Regions from separate parts of the Halanaerobium saccharolyticum subsp. saccharolyticum DSM 6643 genome, predicted to be linked through region 2. Evidence: riboswitches for the same ligand, from Rfam matches in the RefSeq annotation. Region 2 holds a riboswitch; the other holds the start of a gene.
What was found. A riboswitch is a leader RNA that binds a small molecule or an ion and turns the genes downstream of it on or off. The one in region 2 is predicted to bind lysine.
Positions count from the first base shown of each region.

Region 1 (9,130 bases), on a different contig from region 2:
ATATCCTAATTTAGTTGATGATTTAAAAACAAGACATGAGGTATATAATGAAACTTTAGATTATATTTTAAAAAAAGAAAAAAACAATGATTTTTTTGTTTTTAGACCAAAATCAATCGAAATCAATCGCTTTAGCAAAGATGCTGAACAGCTGGAAGATATTTATGTTTCAGCTTCTAAAATGGCTGAAGCTCGTTCTGAAGAATTAAATAAATGGTTAAAAGAAATTAAGGAGTAATCTGTAGCTATGGATTTATCATTTGATAATAGTATAACAGCGAAAGTAGTAAAAGCAGTCGCAGAGTTTGATTTAATAAATGATGGAGATAAAATTGCTGTTGGTCTTTCTGGTGGAAAAGACAGTACATTTTTACTTTTGATTTTAAAATTATTCAATCTGCATTTTAAAAAGGATTTTATTCTAGAGGCGGTTCATGTAGATCCTGGTTTTAATAGCTCTACAGCTAATAAATTGAAAATATTAGCCGCTGATTTAGATCTTAAAATCAAAATTATTGATACCAATATTTCTGATTATATAGAGGATGATGAAGAGGAAAATCCTTGTTCTAAATGTGCTCATTTTAGAAAAGGAGCTATGATTAGTTATTTAAAAAAGAATAATTTTAACAAATTAGCTTTTGGCCATCATTTAGATGATGCTGTAGAAACATATTTAATGAGTATTTTTTATTCTGGACAATTAAAAACTTTACAAGCTAAAAGATATTTAAGTAAAAATAAGATTGAAATAATTAGACCTTTAATTTACCTTAGAGAAAATGTGATAGCAGAAAATATAGCAGATCAAGAAATTTCGCCTTTGAAAAGCGGCTGTCCTTATGATGGAAATACTGGCAGATCAAGAATAAGAAAAGAATTTGAAAAATATTTTGAAGATGATTTATTATTTTCAAATTTAGTATCTGCTATGAGAGATAAAGAAAATAGGGAATTATGGCCTAAAAAAATTAATAATGAATTTCTAACTGAAAAAATGAAAAATTATTGGAAAAAAGGATAGTGTTATTAATGTCAGATTCAAAAAATATAGGACTTTCAACTCAGAAATCAAGCTATAACCAAAAGAAAATAGATGCAATTTACAAAAATTCTCCTATAGTTTATATTACTTGGGATAAAAATGGGAAAATTATTGATTTAAACCAATATGCAGTTGAACTTTTGGGTTGTGAAAAAAATGAAATTATAAATAAGGAATTTATTCCAACTATAATTTCAGAAAAAGATAGAAATCTCTGGTTTAAATGGCAAGAAGGGAAAATGAATTGTCTCCCTGATAATTTTAGAAGTCATTTGATTAGAAATGATGGGACAACAATTAACTGTATTTGGAATAATGTAGAAATTAAGAAAGACGAAAATACCATAGAAATAATTTCTATAGCTAAAAATTTAACTAAAAATGTTGAGCATGAAATAGAAATGTTTAAATTAGTAAAAGCAATTAATGAAACTGATAATTGGGTAGTTATTACTGATGCTGAGGGAGTTGTCGAATATGTAAATACAACTGTTAAAGAAATAACAGGTTACAGTAGAGATGAAGTGATAGGAGAAAAACCTTCTCTATTTAAATCAAATAAACATAATGACAGGTATTTCAAAAATTTATGGGAAACAATAAAAGCCGGTAAAGTGTTCAATGATGTAATTATCAATCAAAAGAAAAATGATGAATATTTTTATTCTGAGCAGACGATAACCCCAATTAAGAATAATAATAATGAAATAATTAATTTTATTTCTGTAGGTAGAGACATCACTCAGAACAAAAAGTTACTAAAACAGATTGAATATATATCTAATTATGACCTGATATTTGGTTTACCAAATAGAAGTTATATTGAGAGTAAAATTGATAATTTAATTGAAGCCAATAAAAGGGAAGAAAAAATTGCTGTTTTAGTTATTAAATTTGATAAGATAAAACATTTAAATGATATTTATAATAATTCAAATAATGAAAGAACATTAATTAATTTAATTGCGGATTTAATAAATTTACATATAAATGATAAAAATAATTGTGTAAAAATTGATGAGAATAATAGTTTAGCATATTTAGGTGGAGATAATTTTGCTCTAATTATTAATGATATTAAATCAACCAATGAAATTTATAATATAGTCAAGAAAATTCTGGAATTATTTACTGATACTATTAATTATAATAAAGAAACTTTTATGCTAAATTCGAGAATAGGAGTTGCAGTTTATCCAGATGACTCTAAAAATGCTAAAAATTTAGTTTCAAATTCTGAAGTCGCTCTGATAAATATTAAAAATAATGATTATGCATTTTTTAATCAAGAAATGAATACGCAAATAAGAAAATTCAATAAAATGGAAGCAAGATTGGATAAAGCAGTAAAAAATGATGATTTTTTAGTCTACTATCAGCCATATTATAAAAGAAGTGACCATAGTTTGTTTGGAATGGAAGCATTGCTTAGATTGAAGGATTCAGACCAAGGAATTATTTATCCTTCAAAATTTATTCCTATTTTAGAAAGTTCACAATTAATAAAAAAAGTTGGTTTAATTGTAATTTCTAAAGTTGTTAACTCTTTAAAAAAGTGGATTCAGAGTGGATATCAAGTTGTACCAATATCTATTAATTTATCTCCAAAGCAGATTGAAGATAGTAAACATCTGCAGAAAATATATCAGATTATTGATAATAGTGGTATTAATAACTCTTTAATAAACTTTGAAATTACAGAGTCAAGTGCAATGAGTGATGTAGATCACAGTTTAAAAGTAATGAAAAAAATGAAAGAAAAGGGCTTTTCTATTTCAATCGATGATTTTGGGACAGGATATTCCTCCCTTAACTATTTGCAAAAATTCCCTTTAGATTATTTAAAAATAGATATATCTTTTATCAGAAACATGACTAAAAATGATGACGGTAAAAATATTGTTGAATCAATAATTAATATTGCTCATTTACTTAATTTGAAAACTATTGCTGAAGGAGTAGAAAAAGAAATTGAAGTAAAAGAGCTAAATCGAATGAACAACGATTATATTCAGGGCTATTATTTTTCTTATCCAATGCCGGAATCTAAAATTGGAAAAATTTATAGATAAAAAAAGACCGCTGTCAATTTGACAGCGGTTTATTAACTATATGAATAGATTTTTTTAGACTAAATTACTTCATCCGCTTTTTTACCAATGATGCTCACAATTAAGTATAAAACAACTAGACCTAAAGGTAATAAATAAACAGCTGAAAAACCGAAACCTGCAGGTAAGAATCCAAATAAAGCAGCAACTAAACCTACTGTTAGGGCATATGGCATCTGGGTACTAACATGATCCATATGATCTACAGCCGAAGCAGTTGATGACATAATAGTTGTATCTGATATTGGAGAACAGTGATCTCCCATTACACTTGCAGTTAAAACTGCAGCAATAGTTGGTAACATTGGAATGCCAATTGAATTAGCCAATGGAATAGCCAGAGGCATTACAATTGCAACTGTACCCCAGGAACTTCCGATTGTAAAAGCTATAAAAGCTGAGAAAATAAAAATCATTAAAGGAACAATTTCAGGTATTATATTACCTTCTAAAATTGAAACTAAATAATTTGCAGTTCCTAAATCCTCAGTAATACTTCCAATTGACCATGCTAAAACAAGTATCAAACAAGCAATAAACATTGATTTAGCTCCATCAATCCAGCCATCTACAGTTTCACTTATGTTAAGGATTCCTTTTGCAAAAGATAAAATTCCAGCAATAAAACTACCAGAAATCGCAGCCCAAAGCAGAACAATACTTGCATCTGCGTTTCCAAAAGCATCTCTAATAGAAGTTCCAGCCTCTAAGCCACCTCCATTGTACCAGAGACCAATTAAAGTAACTAAAATAACACCAATTATAGGTAAAAATGAATTTGCAAAAGTAAAACTTTCACCTTCTGGTTGCTCAATTTCTTCCATCTCCTGTGAAACCATTGGAGTGGAGCCGGGTCTTAAAGTTTCTCCAGTTGAACGGGCTCTTTTTTCTGCTTTTAGCATAGGCCCATAGTCTTTAGCTGTAAAAATAATAATTAAAGCAAAGCCCAGAGCAAAGATACTATAAAAACGATAAGGAATAGTTTGAACAAAAGTTCCATAAGCATTCATTTCTAGTCCTAAAGAATCAAATCCATCTTTAATTACACCAACTTCAAAAGCAATCCAAGTTGAAATTGGTACAATACTAGAAACTGCAGCAGCAGTTAAGTCAACAATAAAAGCCAATTTTTCTCTAGATATTTTCATTTTATCAGTAATTGGACGCATTGTATTTCCAACAATTAAAGTATTTGCATAATCATCAAAAAAGATAAGTACACCCATTAACCAGGCAGCAAACTGAGTTTTAACTACTGAATTAGCTTTTTTTGCAACATATTCACCAATTGCAATAATTCCACCTGATTTGTTAATTATTCCGATCATTCCACCCATTGCTAGTAAAAATAAAATAATTCCAGCATTCCAAGAATCTGCAAGTGAAGCTAAAATGTAATCATCTAATGTATGCATAAAAGCAAACAGAGGATTATAGGCATTTGTAATTAATGCACCTGCAAAAACTCCTAAAAATAGTGATAATACAACTTGTTTACTCCACCAGGCTAAAATAATTGCAAGTAGTGGTGGTAGCAGAGAAATAATACCATAACTTTCCATAATAAAGCCTCCTAGTTTTTTGTTTTGATTAGTAACTAATTTTAAAGGCATAAAAAATACCCGGCGATATGCCGGGTTAATAGCAAAAATCGCCTCATCTTCTTTAAACTGACATGAGATAGCACAACATAATAAAAAATTATTATGACAGTTCTGCATATTTTATATACAGCCCCAGTGGTATTTTTGAACCAATAAAAAAACCACTTCGGCAGAAAAACCTTTCACTTTTAATTTAAAATCCTGGTTCTGGATAAACTCAAAAGTTACTGATCTTTTCTGCACCTCTACCTCATCAGCTGATGAGGTATTTTTTATGATTAGTTAAATTTCTAATCAATCTCAAATATTTAATTTATATAAATTATAACTTAGTAAATAATTTATGTCAAGGAATCCGAGAAAAATTTTGCATTAAAGAGTATTTATAATATATAATAGTAATGCTGGTTAAAAAAAATTGAAATAAAAAGGAAGATATATATGAGAAATAAAAATTCAAAAAAGTTTTATTCTAGACTAATTGGAATAATTTTAATTATATTTGTGGTAAGTCATTTTTTCCCTGTTTCATACCAGGTGATGGAACCAGGAATTGCAACAGAATTATCACCAATGATTGAAGTAAAAGATGGATACCAAAATGAAGGAGAATTTTTATTAACTGCGGTCAGCAGTAAACGGGCTATGGCCTGGGATTATTTTTATATTTCTCTTTTTTCACCTGAAGATAAGGAATTAACATCAATAGCTGATCAGCTTCCCGAAAATATGGATATGAACGAATATATAGAGTTAATGGCTGAGCTAATGGAAGAAAGTAAACTTCAGGCACAGGCAGTAGCTTTTAGGCAGGCAGGGTTCGAAGTTGAGGTATCTGGTGAAGGTGCTGAAGTAGTTGAAGTTTTAGAAACAGGATCTGCTTATAATAATCTAAAAAAAGGTGATTTGATTAAAGCAGTTGATGATAAAAAGGTTGAGATGGCTGCAGATGCTGTAAATATAATTAAAAACAGAGATATTGGTGACAAAGTAGAAATAAAAATTTTACGAGATGAAGAAGAATTAACATTTAATCTAGAAACTTTAGAACTTGAGGGCAATAAAGGAAATCCATCAATTGGAGTTTTGATTAGTTCTAAAGGTTTAGAATATGATATTCCAGGCGAGGTAAATTTTAAAACTGAAAATATAATTGGTCCTTCAGCTGGCAGTGTTTTTACAATGGAAATCTATAATCAATTAATTCCAGAAGATATTACTAATGGCCGCAGGATAGCGGGAACCGGTACTGTTAGCTTAGATGGTAAAATTGGTCGAATAGATGGAGTTAAATATAAAATAATGGCGGCAAAAGAAGCAGGAGTAGATTTATTTGTTGTGCCTACGGAAAATTATGAAACAGCGGCTGAATATGCTGGTGAATTAGAGCTGCTTGAGGTTAAAACAATTTCTGATATTATAAATTATCTGGAAAAAGATATTAAATTTTAATTAATTTCTGATGAAAATCTCTGCGGGATTGACTATGCTCTAAATTTTGATAAAGAAGTGCATAAAGATCACTTGCCAGTAAATCATAGCTTAGAGATAGATTTAGAGCTTGATCATCATTTATATTAATTGTATTAATTTTTTCAGCAGGATTAATAATTATTTCTGTTTCAGATTCAGATTGCAGTTTAGATAGCAAATATTCTTTACCTTTTTTAACCCCGAGAACTCTTAAATAGTGAGGAGCATTAGTTTCCACTAGATTAATTTTTGCAGCTTTCATTGAAAAATAAATCTGCAGTATTTTTCTCTTAACTCTAGTTTCTGTTAAATTTTTAGTTTTTAAAGAGTTTAAAAACTTTTCTGGGTTAAATTCAGCTGCTGCTTTTTCGATAAAACGATTTTCTAAGCCGTTAGCAACACCCTTATATTTTTTTAGATCTTCAGCTTTTAAACGTCTTATTAAATCAATTGTTTTTAATATAATTTGATTTTGAGAATCACTTTTAACAAATCTTCCTGATTCAATTTCATTTTTTAAGATATTCCATGATTTTTCTGGCATTAACTTTTTACTAGCGCTTAATGCCTCTTTTTGTGGCCGATTATTGATTAAATTTCTAATCAAAGAAGCACTTGCATAGTTTTTATTGACTTCCTGACTGTAATAATCTGTTCCCACTCTTTTAATAGTGTGAGCTTTAATCTTAGAATTCAAACGCAATAAGGATTTTAAATATTCTATAGCAAGGATATTATTAGGAGCTGCTAATATTTTTCTTATTTTTTCTGGATCAACTTTTTTTAATTCATTATAACTTTGATAGGTATCAAGTAGTGCTTTGCGTCTAGCGGTCGGGAAATTAAATCCTTTTTTTAAATAATTTTGTAGTGCTTTTTTGAAATCTGGACTTTCATTAATTAAAGCCAAAGCAATGGCTGATATGATTTCTATATTACCTGCTTCACTTCCAAAGACAATAGAGTCTACAATATTGCTTTTGTCTAAACTTAAGATAGAATAATAGGCAAAGTATTCAGCACTGCGAATATTATAAATTAAAGGAAGCTCAATTACCAGATCAGCACCACAGCTTAAAGCCTGTTTGGTTCTGGCCCATTTATCAAGAATAGCGGCATCTCCACGCTGAGTAAAATTACCACTCATGATGACTATTAGATTATCATTTTCCGTAATTTTTTTGCTTTGATTAAGATGATATTGATGGCCATTGTGAAAAGGATTATATTCAACTATTAATGCAGTTGTCTTCATAAAGCAACACCTCAATTTTAATCGAATTTTATCAATATATTGATAATTTACATAAAAGTTTTACTTTTCGAACTTCTTTTAATAAAAAAGGATTTGGAACTTTAACACAGTATTATATATATAATAGCAAATATATATAGAAAGAACAAATAAGTTATTTTTCAAAATACGGGGGAGGAAATTTTAAATGGATGTAATTAAGAATTTTAAGGAAAAAGCTGCTTCTGATTTAAAGACAATTGTTTTTGCCGAAGGTGAAGATGAAAGAATAATTAAAGCCGCCGCAAAAATAGAAGCAGAAAAAATTGCTAAGATTATAATTTTAGCAGATACTGAATCTATCAAAAATGATGCAAAAAAGTATGGTGTTGATCTAAGTGGTATTAAAATTATTGATCCTGAAACTTCTGACTATGTTTCAGAATTTACAGATGAGTTTTATGAACTAAGAAAACACAAAGGGATTAGTAAAGAAGATGCAGAAAAAGCAATTAAAGATCCAATGTATTTTGGAACAATGATGATTTATACTGGAAAAGCAGATGGAATGGTTGCTGGGGCAGCTAACCCGACTGGTAATGTATTAAGACCCGCTTTCCAAATTGTTAAGACTGCAGAGGGGATTTCAACAGTCTCAAGTGCGATTATAATGGTCTTAAAAGATAAATCATTTGGAGAAGAAGGGGTACTGGTTGTTTCAGATTGTGCAGTAAATCCTGAGCCAAACTCAGAACAGTTGGCAGAAATTGCAATTGCTACAGCTGATACAACTGAGAGATTATTAGATTTTGAACCTAGAGTAGCAATGCTTTCATTTTCAACTATGGGCAGTGCTAAACACGAAAACGTAGATAATGTTAGAAATGCAGTAGAAATAGCGCATGAAAATGCACCTAATTTGAAAATTGATGGTGAAATGCAGGTTGATGCGGCATTGGTTGAAAGTGTAGGCAGCAGAAAAGCTCCAGATAGTAAGATAGCCGGTAAAGCAAATGTATTAATTTTCCCTGATCTACAATCAGGTAACATTGGCTATAAGCTAGTCCAGAGACTGGCAGGTGCAGCTGCAGTAGGACCAATTTTACAGGGCCTTGCAGCACCGATTAACGACCTTTCTCGAGGCTGTTCAATAGACGATATTATTAACTTAACAGCAATTACAGCGGTTCAAGCTCAAAGTGAATAAATAATTACATATAATAAATTTTAATAGGAGGTAAAGAATGAAAATACTTGTAATTAATAGCGGCAGCTCATCTTTGAAGTATCAGTTGTTTAATATGGAAACAGAAAATGTATTGGCAAAGGGTCTTATCCAAAGAATAGGAATTGATGGATCATATTTAGAGTATGAAAGTGGAGAAGGGGAAGAAATAGTAATTGAAAAAGATATCCCTAACCATAAGGTGGGAATTGAGTTATTAATTGAAACCTTAATCTCAAAAAAACATGGTGTATTGGCAAACATGGATGAAATTGAGGCGGTCGGACATCGAATTGTTCATGGTGGAGAAGCTTTTGCAGAGTCTACAATAATTGATGATCAAGCAATAAAAAAATTAGAAGATGTAGCAGATTTAGCTCCTTTACATAACCCTCCAAATATTATGGGGATTAAGGTTTGTCAAGAATTAATGCCTGA
Region 1 covers NZ_CAUI01000015.1:352,078-361,207, reverse strand. The annotation lists gene HSACCH_RS07010 (patatin-like phospholipase family protein) at 1-238, shown strand, start outside; gene HSACCH_RS07005 (tRNA 2-thiocytidine biosynthesis TtcA family protein) at 248-1,024, shown strand; gene HSACCH_RS07000 (bifunctional diguanylate cyclase/phosphodiesterase) at 1,033-3,117, shown strand; gene HSACCH_RS06995 (Na+/H+ antiporter NhaC family protein) at 3,177-4,718, opposite strand; lysine riboswitch at 4,830-5,016, opposite strand; gene HSACCH_RS06990 (YlbL family protein) at 5,202-6,212, shown strand; gene HSACCH_RS06985 (tRNA(Met) cytidine acetate ligase) at 6,202-7,488, opposite strand; gene pta (phosphate acetyltransferase) at 7,676-8,674, shown strand; gene HSACCH_RS06975 (acetate/propionate family kinase) at 8,712-9,130, shown strand, end outside.
Region 1: another riboswitch for lysine. It lies ahead of HSACCH_RS06995 (Na+/H+ antiporter NhaC family protein); the one in region 2 lies ahead of HSACCH_RS13165 (diaminopimelate decarboxylase family protein).

Region 2 (9,130 bases):
TAACTAAAGGACGACGTAAATTATTATTAGCAAATCCAATCTGCTGCATAGCAAATTTAATTGGAATCGGATTAACATCAATAAAGATTAAGCGCATTAGATTAAGATACTTATAATGTAAGTCTCTAGCAGCCTGATAATCTTCAGCTAGAATATCAGAAGTAATTTTTTTCATTACGCCCGGCATTAAATTAGAGAATACAGAAATAACTCCCTGACCTCCAGACATCATTAATGGTAAAGCCTGGTCATCATTACCTGATAAAACAGTTTTATCACTGCCTGCAATTTCAATTACATTTAGAATCTGGCTCATATCTCCACTTGCTTCTTTGATAGCAACAATATTATCTTCCATCTCTGACATTTTTTTGAAAGTTTCTGGCTCAATATTAACTCCGGTTCTGGAAGGAACATTATAAGCAATTATTGGCAGTTCTGTTTCTTTAGCAATATGTGTATAGTGATCGATTAAACCTGCCTGACTAGTTTTATTATAATATGGAGTTACAATTAGAAGTCCATCCGCTCCATTTTTTTCAGCCAGTTTATTCATTTCAATAACTTTAATAGTATCATTAGTTCCAGTACCTACAATTACCGGTACATCTCCATCAGCCTTTGCAACAGCCATTTTTGTCAGTTCTTCTCTTTCTTCTAAATGAACAGTTGGAGATTCTCCAGTAGTACCCAGCACAACTAATGCATCAATGTCATTTTCTAATTGATAATCTAAAAGTTTTTCAAATAATTCATAATCAACCTCTCCATTTTCCTTAAAAGGAGTGATCAAAGCAGTACCTACACCCTTAAACATATTAATAGCCCCCTATAATAGTATTCGTATAATCTTTAAAATTCTCATCTCTTCTAATCTGTTTGACTTCTCCATCAATTGTATATAAAAATTCTCCATTTTTAAGCATTCCATTGTAATTAAAGCCCATTGCATGTCCGTGAGCTCCTGTATCGTGAATCACAATTAAATCACCCAATTTACTCTTAGGTAGTCTGCGGTCAATCGCAAATTTATCATTATTTTCACAGAGTGAACCAACTACATCATAATTTTCAAATTCTTTTTCTGCCCGAGCTTCTGCATCAATATTTGTTAAGTGGTGATAACTTCTATACATTGCAGGTCTCATTAAATCTGACATTGAAGCATCTACCCCAAGGTATTTTTTATATGTTTCTTTTTCTTTAATTACCTCGGTTACTAAATAGCCTGATTCTCCTGTTATATAACGACCTGACTCCATAAAAATCTTTGGTTGAAGCCCATTCGCTTTTAGAACCTTATCATATGAACCTTTTACTTCTGCAGCTATTGCTTTCACATCAACAACTTGGTCCTCTTGATAGGGAATACCAATTCCACCACCAATATTAATGAAATCAATTTCTACTTTAAATTCTGAAATTATTTCTCTGGCAAATTCAAAGATCATCTCGGTATATTCTCCAAAAATATCTGAGCTATTTTCATTGGAAACAACCATCGTATGCAGTCCAATTGAATTTATACCCTGCTCTTTTAAAAAGGCTACCGCATCTTTAATCTGTTCAGCAGTTGAGCCAAATTTTGACTCTTTGGAATCACCCATTATTTCATTTTCAATTGAGCCAGGATTTAATCTAAAACAGATATTTTCAGGAATAATATCATTTTCAAAAAGCTCATAAATATCTGCGGCCCAATCAATATTGATGATACAACCTCTGTCTACAGCGTATTGATAGGCATCAACTGTTGTCAGATTAGAAGTAAACATTATATCTTCACCACTAAAACCAACTTCTTCTGCCAGCTGTATTTCTGTAACAGTTGCTGCATCAACTCCACAACTATTTTCTTTCATTATTTTTAGAATATGTGGATTAGGATTAGCCTTAATTGCAAAGTATTCTTTAAAATCCACCCAGTTAAAAGAAGAAATTAAATTGTTTAAACGATCCACAATTATTCTTTCATCATAAATATGGAAGGGTGTTCCATATTTTTTTACTGTTTCCCTTATTTTGTTCTCTGCTATAGTTATTTTTTTCATAAATCTACTCCAATTTTTAATTTTTTTATTCCTTAAAATTATTTTATCATAACTAGACTCTAAAAGAAAAATATATACTTATATAACAAAAACTCAGCGAAATCGCTGAGTTAAATACTTAATCAGAGAAATCACCTCTTCCATCTTTTGAGATAGCTCAACATCAGCAGCCTGGATAAAACTACTAATGACAGTTCTGCATATTTTTTATACAGACCCAGCAGACAGCCATTAAACCCTGACTGAAAACTTCGGCGAATCAGCTTTTTTTAAACAACAGCGGTTTAAGCTAAAGTTGAAAAATACTAATCTAAATTCGCGCCTCTACCCCATCTAATTGATGAGGCATTTTCCTATTAAATTTATTATAATTTACTTTGTTTAAGTATATATAATAGAAGGAAACTTGTCAAGAATTATGGCAATTTTTGTGTTTATTTTGTCTGAATTATAAAAATTATTTTAGCTTAAAAATCACTATAAAGACGTCACTTTTTTTAGAAATATTCTGCGAAGTATCCTTGTATACATTCGATAATCGGTATTTTTAATTGATTTTAAGTGAAATATATATTAAGATTAATTTGTGATAGTTTAATGATATAAAATTTTTTTGAGGAGTGAGAAGTTTGAACAAGTATATTAATGATGTTATGGAAAAAGTAGTGGCAAGAAATCCAGGTGAGGCAGAATTTCATCAGGCGGTGGAAGAAGTTTTAGAATCACTGGCTCCAGTTTTTGATAAACATCCTGAATACGAGGCAAATGGTATTTTAGAAAGAATTGTTGAGCCGGAAAGACAGATTATTTTCCGTGTTCCCTGGGTTGATGATCAGGGTCAAACACATGTTAATCGCGGCTTTAGAATCGAATTCAACTCTGCTCTTGGTCCCTATAAAGGTGGCCTCAGATTTCACCCTTCAGTGTATACAGGTATAGTTAAGTTTTTAGGTTTTGAACAGGTCTTTAAAAATGCTTTAACCGGACGTCCAATTGGTGGCGGTAAAGGTGGAAGTGATTTTGACCCTAAGGGTAAATCTGATCAGGAAGTTATGCGTTTTTGTCAGAGCTTTATGACAGAGCTGGCCCGTCATATTGGAGATAAAACTGATGTTCCTGCTGGTGATATTGGTGTTGGTGGTAGAGAAATCGGTTATCTTTTTGGTCAGTATAAAAGAATTAAAAATAGATATGAAGCTGGGGTTTTAACTGGTAAAGGTCTTGACTGGGGTGGAAGTCTGGTACGTACTGAAGCTACAGGTTATGGTCTGGTTTACATATTAGAAGAAATGCTTAAAGATCACAAAATTTCTTTAAATGATAAAAAAGTTATTATCTCTGGTTCCGGTAATGTTGCAATTTATGCTAACGAAAAAGTAACTCAGCTGGGTGCTAAAGTTATAGCAATGAGTGACTCTTCCGGTTATTTATATGATGAAAATGGTATTGACCTTGAGTTAATTAAAGAGATTAAGGAAGTTAATCGCGGTCGGATCAAAGAATACTTAGCAGAATATCCAGATGCAGAATACTGTGATAACTGTACTGATATCTGGTCAATAGAATGTGATATTGCTCTTCCCTGTGCAACTCAAAACGAAATGGATGCAGCTGGCGTGCAGACTTTAATCGATAATGGGGTTATTGCAATTGGTGAAGGTGCAAATATGCCTTTAACTCCAGAAGCTGTTAAACTTGTTAAAGAAAATGATCTCTTCTATATTCCTGGTAAAGCTGCAAATGCTGGTGGAGTTGCAACTTCTGCTATCGAAATGACTCAAAATGCTATGTTTGATGAGTGGACTTTTGATAAGGTTGATCAGGAACTGCAGAAAATTATGGTTAATATCTATAAGGATGCAAGTGCAGTAGCAGCTGAATACGGTATGGAAGGTGACCTGGTTGCAGGTGCCAATATTGCCGGTTTCCTAAAAGTTGCCAATGCCATGTTAGATCAGGGTGTAGTCTAAACACTTTAAATTCTAAAAGTAAATAAAATCCTATACTTAAATCATCCCCTTCTGGTAGACAGATTACCCAAAATCTGTTTTATCAGAAGGGTTTTTTTATGTAAAATTTTACTATAATTATTTTTAACTCTATATTTTTAGATACTCACTTCTTAAAAAATTCCTCACCTAAAGCTTTCCCCTGGCTAAAAACAATTCTCATGTCAGCTTTATTAAATAATTCGCTAATAATCTAAAATACTTGGATACATATTGACCTAGTGAATAAATTAACCTATAATGACGAGTATATTAAAAATAGATAACATAAAGCTAACATCAGATGGTAATTTCAAAAAGGAGGAAAATAATTATGAAAGAAAAATCAATTGAGTTAAAAACAGAAATTCCTGGCCCAATTGGTCAAAAATCAATGCAAAAAAGAAAAGAATATATTCCACAGGGAGTATATAATTTAGCCCCACTAGTTGCCAGCAAAGCTGAGGGAGCAATATTAGAAGATCTTGATGGAAACAAATATCTAGATTTTGTGGGTGGAATTGGAGTTCTTAATGTTGGCCACAATGCACCCAAAGTAGTGGAAGCAATTAAAAAGCAGGCAGAAGAATTAATCCATAGCTGTTTTCATGTGGCAGCTTACAAACCATATATTGAGTTAGCAGAAAGATTATCTAAATTAAGTCCCGGTCCTACTCCCAAAAAGACAATGTTTGCAAATAGTGGTGCAGAAGCAGTTGAAAATGCAATTAAGATAGCTAAAAAATATACTGGCAAATCAGCTATAATTGCTTTTGATTATGCTTTTCACGGGCGGACTCTAATGACTATGTCCTTAACAAGTAAGGTAAAACCTTATAAATTTGGTTTTGGGCCTTTTGCACCTGAAGTTTATAAAGCTCCTTATGCTTACTGCTACCGTTGTCCTTTTGGTCTTGAGTATTCAGACTGCAATCTAAAGTGTGTGCAAAATTTTGCTGAAATCTTTAAAAGAGATATTCCAGCTGAAGAAGTAGCTGCTGTAATTTTAGAACCTGTTCAGGGTGAAGGTGGCTTTATCTCTCCTCCTAAAGAATTTATACAGGGAGTTAAAAAAGTATGCGAAGAAAATGATATTTTACTGATTGCAGATGAAGTTCAGACTGGTTTTGCCAGAACTGGAACTTTCTTTGCGGTAGAAGATTATGAGATAGAACCAGACATAATTACTACAGCTAAATCTATAGCAGGCGGAATGCCTTTAAGTGCTGTTATTGGTAAAAAAGAAATTATGGATGCACCTCAACCTGGAGAAATTGGAGGTACTTATGGCGGTAATCCAGTCAGCTGTGCAGCTGCTCTAGCTGTTTTAGATATAATTGAAAAAGACAAATTAGTAGAAAGATCCAATAAATTAGGAAAGAAAATGAAAGTTAGATTAGATGAAATGAAAGAAAAATATTCGATTATTGGAGATCTAAGAGGTAAAGGATTTATGCTGGCTGTAGAATTAGTTAAAGATACAGAAACTAAAGAACCTGCAGTTGAAGTCAAATCTGAAATTATAGATGAATGCTTTAAAAACGGACTGATCCTGGTTGGTGCAGGTTTGCATAGTAATGTAATTCGCTTTTTAGCTCCAATCTCAATAACTGAAGCACAGCTGGAAGAAGGTCTTGATATTTTAGAAGCAGCATTTGCTAAATTTGCTTAATCATATTTAAGGAGGGAAGTTAAAAATGAAAAAAGAAAATTTTAATAGGGTTTTATCTAAAAAAGATACACTGGCATTATCGTTTGGGGCTATGATTGGATGGGGTTGGGTTGTCTTAGCAGGAAATTGGATTAAGAGTGCTGGAACTTTAGGTTCTATAATTGCCTTTTTACTGGGTGGGATTATGGTTGTATTTGTTGGTCTTACTTATGCTGAATTAACATCGGCAATGCCCAAGTGTGGAGGTGAACATGTCTTTAGCAAGCGAGCGCTAGGGAAAAATGCCTCTTTTGTCTGTACCTGGGCGATTATTTTAGGTTATGTTTCAGTAGTTGCCTTCGAAGCAGTTGCTCTGCCGACGGTAGTTGAATACCTCTTTCCCAGCTATCTCAAGTTTAAAATGTACACAATAGTCGGTTATGATGTTTATTTAACCTGGGCTTTAGTAGGAATAGTTGCCTCTATTATTGTTACAGTCTTTAATTATTATGGTGTCAAACCACTGGCAGTGATGCAGGGAGCAGTTACGATCATGGTCGGATTAATCGGATTATCTTTCTTTGGTGGCGCAGTTGCTAATGGAAGTGTGCAGCATATAGAACCGTTTTTCATTGATGGCATGAAAGGGATTTTAACAGTTGCTATTATGACGCCGTTTATGTTTGTCGGTTTTGATGTAATACCACAGGCAGCAGAAGAAATTGATATGCCTTTTGATCAGCTGGGAAAACTCTTAATTACTTCAGTTTTAATGGCGATAGTCTGGTATATTATGATTATTGTAGGAGTTGGACTTGCTCTACCAAAATCAGCTTTAGAGACTTCTTCTATTGCTGCAGCTGATGGAATGCGGGCAGTTTTCTTTAATAGTTCCTGGGCCTCAAAAGCGATGATAATTGCAGGAATTGGAGGAATCATAACCAGCTGGAATTCATTTTTCGTAGGTGGCAGTAGAGCAATTTATGCTCTAGCTGAATCAGGTCAATTACCTCCTTTTTTGGCTAAGCTACATCCAAAATATAAAACACCTACAAACGCTGTTTTATTAATTGGAATCCTCTCTTCGCTCGCCCCATTATTTGGAAGACCAATGTTAGTCTGGCTGGTTAATGCTGGTGGTTTAACAATTGTCTTAGCTTACTTTATGGTGGCTCTTTCATTTTTAGTTCTGCGTTATAGAGAACCAGAGATGCCGAGACCATATAAGATAAAAAATGGAAAAATTGTTGGATATATAGCTTCAGCATTAAGTTTAGGTATGATCCTATTGTATCTTCCAGCAGCACCTGCAGCTTTAGTCTGGCCCTATGAGTGGATGATAATTATTGGCTGGAGTGTTCTTGGAGCTATTTTCTTTGTATCTAATAAATTATATTCAGTTGAAACTACTGTTGATCAATCAGTATTAGAAGGCAGTGAAACAATATAAAAAATTTAATAATTTGTTTAAAGGAGAAGTATATATGAACAGTATAAAACTTCATGGAGATAAAGTGTTTTTTGGAGAAGGAAGTATTAGAGTATTAAGAACACTAAAAGGTAAAAAAGCATTTGTTGTTAGCGGTGGAAATACCATTAAAAAAATGGGTTATCTTGATCGCGTCTTTGCTGAACTAAAGGCAGCCGGTTTTTCTATCAAATGCTTTGATAAAGTAGAACCCGATCCAAGTATAGAAACTGTAAAGTTAGGTGCAGAAGCAATGCTAGATTTTGCACCTGACTATATCATAGCTATTGGCGGAGGTTCACCAATTGATGCTGCAAAAGCAATGTGGATTTTCTATGAGTGTCCTGAGTTGGATTTTGCTAATACATTAGACTTAGTAGATATTCCTCCACTCAGAAACAAAGCTAAATTTGTGGCTGTGCCAACAACAAGTGGTACTGCAAGTGAAGTTACAAAAGCAATGGTTATTAAAGATAAAAAGAAAAAATTGAAAAAAGGTATTCGATCTGAATATGCGATTCCAGATCTGGCAATTTTAGAACCTGAGTTTACAGCAACAATGCCGCCCGGGTTGACTGCAGCTACAGGAATGGATGCCTTTACCCATGCTTTAGAAGCTTATGTTTCAACTAAAGCAAATGATTTTAGTGATGTATTAGTTAAAGGAGCATTAGAAGGTATTTTCGAATTTTTGCCCTTAGCTTATAAAAAACCTGATAACTTAAAATATCGAGAAAAAGTACTTAACTTTCAAAATATAGCAGGAATGGCCTTTTCTAATGTAGGTTTAGGAATAGTTCACAGTATGGCTCATCAGCTGGGAGGAATATTTAAAATTTCGCACGGACTGGCTAATGCCTTAATCCTGCCCTACATAGTTCAGTATAATAACAAATCAGATAAAGCAAAAAAGAAATATGAATTATTAGCTAAAAGATTGGAGGTCCTGGATTTAGCCTCAGCAATTAAAAATTTAAATCAAGAATTACAGATTCCAACAAGTATTAAAGAATTAAATATTTCTGAAAAAAGATTCCAGAAAGAATTAGATTTAATGATTGCTCGAGCTCTGGTAGATGGTTGTACAGCAACTAATCCGCGTCCAGTTAATGAGCAGGAAATGAGTAAATTATTCGAGTCTATATATCAGGGGAAGGAAATTGATTTTTAAAATTAATATAAAATAATAAAGCCAAATTATTAAACCCCGCTCAAGCTAAAAAAGCCTGAGCGGGGTTTTGCTTTAAATCTAATTAAGAATCTCTTCCAAACATTCTATCAAGAACCATAGCAATAATTACTACACCAAGACCAGCTTCAAAACCGAGTCCAATGTCCACAACATTTAAAGATCTTAAGACTGGTTTACCAAGTCCACCTGCACCAATCATAGCTGCAATAACTACCATGGATAGCGAAAGCATAATACACTGGTTAATTCCCATCATAATTGATGGCATTGCTCCTGGCAGTTCTATTTTAAATAAGATCTGCCACCAGTTAGCACCAAATGCATGTCCGGCCTCTTCTAATTCTTCATCTACCTGCTGTATTCCGAGGTAGGTTAATCTAATTGGAGGTGCAATTGCAAAAACAACAGTTGCAATAACTCCTGATACATTTCCAAGCCCAAAGAACATTAGAGCCGGAATTAAATAAACAAAAGGTGGTATTGTCTGCATAAAGTCCAGTATTGGGCGAGTAATTAAATCTACCCATTTGTTATGTGCCTTAATAATACCGACTGGAATTCCAATGACCAATGCAACTAAAACAGAAGTAATTATCGATGCTAAAGTTGTGATCAGAGGATCCCACATCTCTAAATTTAAAACAAGACCCAGACCAAGGGCTACAAATACCGCCATTTTTTTACCTTTAAGTTTCCAGGCAATCAGTGCAAAAATTGCAATAAAAACCAGCGGGTGGGAAAAAGCAAGAACTGACTCTACTCCACCTACAATTGACTCAA
Region 2 covers NZ_CAUI01000023.1:645,096-654,225, forward strand. The annotation lists gene dapA (4-hydroxy-tetrahydrodipicolinate synthase) at 1-817, opposite strand, end outside; gene HSACCH_RS13165 (diaminopimelate decarboxylase family protein) at 819-2,051, opposite strand; lysine riboswitch at 2,197-2,386, opposite strand; gene gdhA (NADP-specific glutamate dehydrogenase) at 2,681-4,021, shown strand; gene gabT (4-aminobutyrate--2-oxoglutarate transaminase) at 4,374-5,711, shown strand; gene HSACCH_RS13180 (APC family permease) at 5,737-7,140, shown strand; gene HSACCH_RS13185 (iron-containing alcohol dehydrogenase) at 7,175-8,329, shown strand; gene HSACCH_RS13190 (ABC transporter permease) at 8,412-9,130, opposite strand, start outside.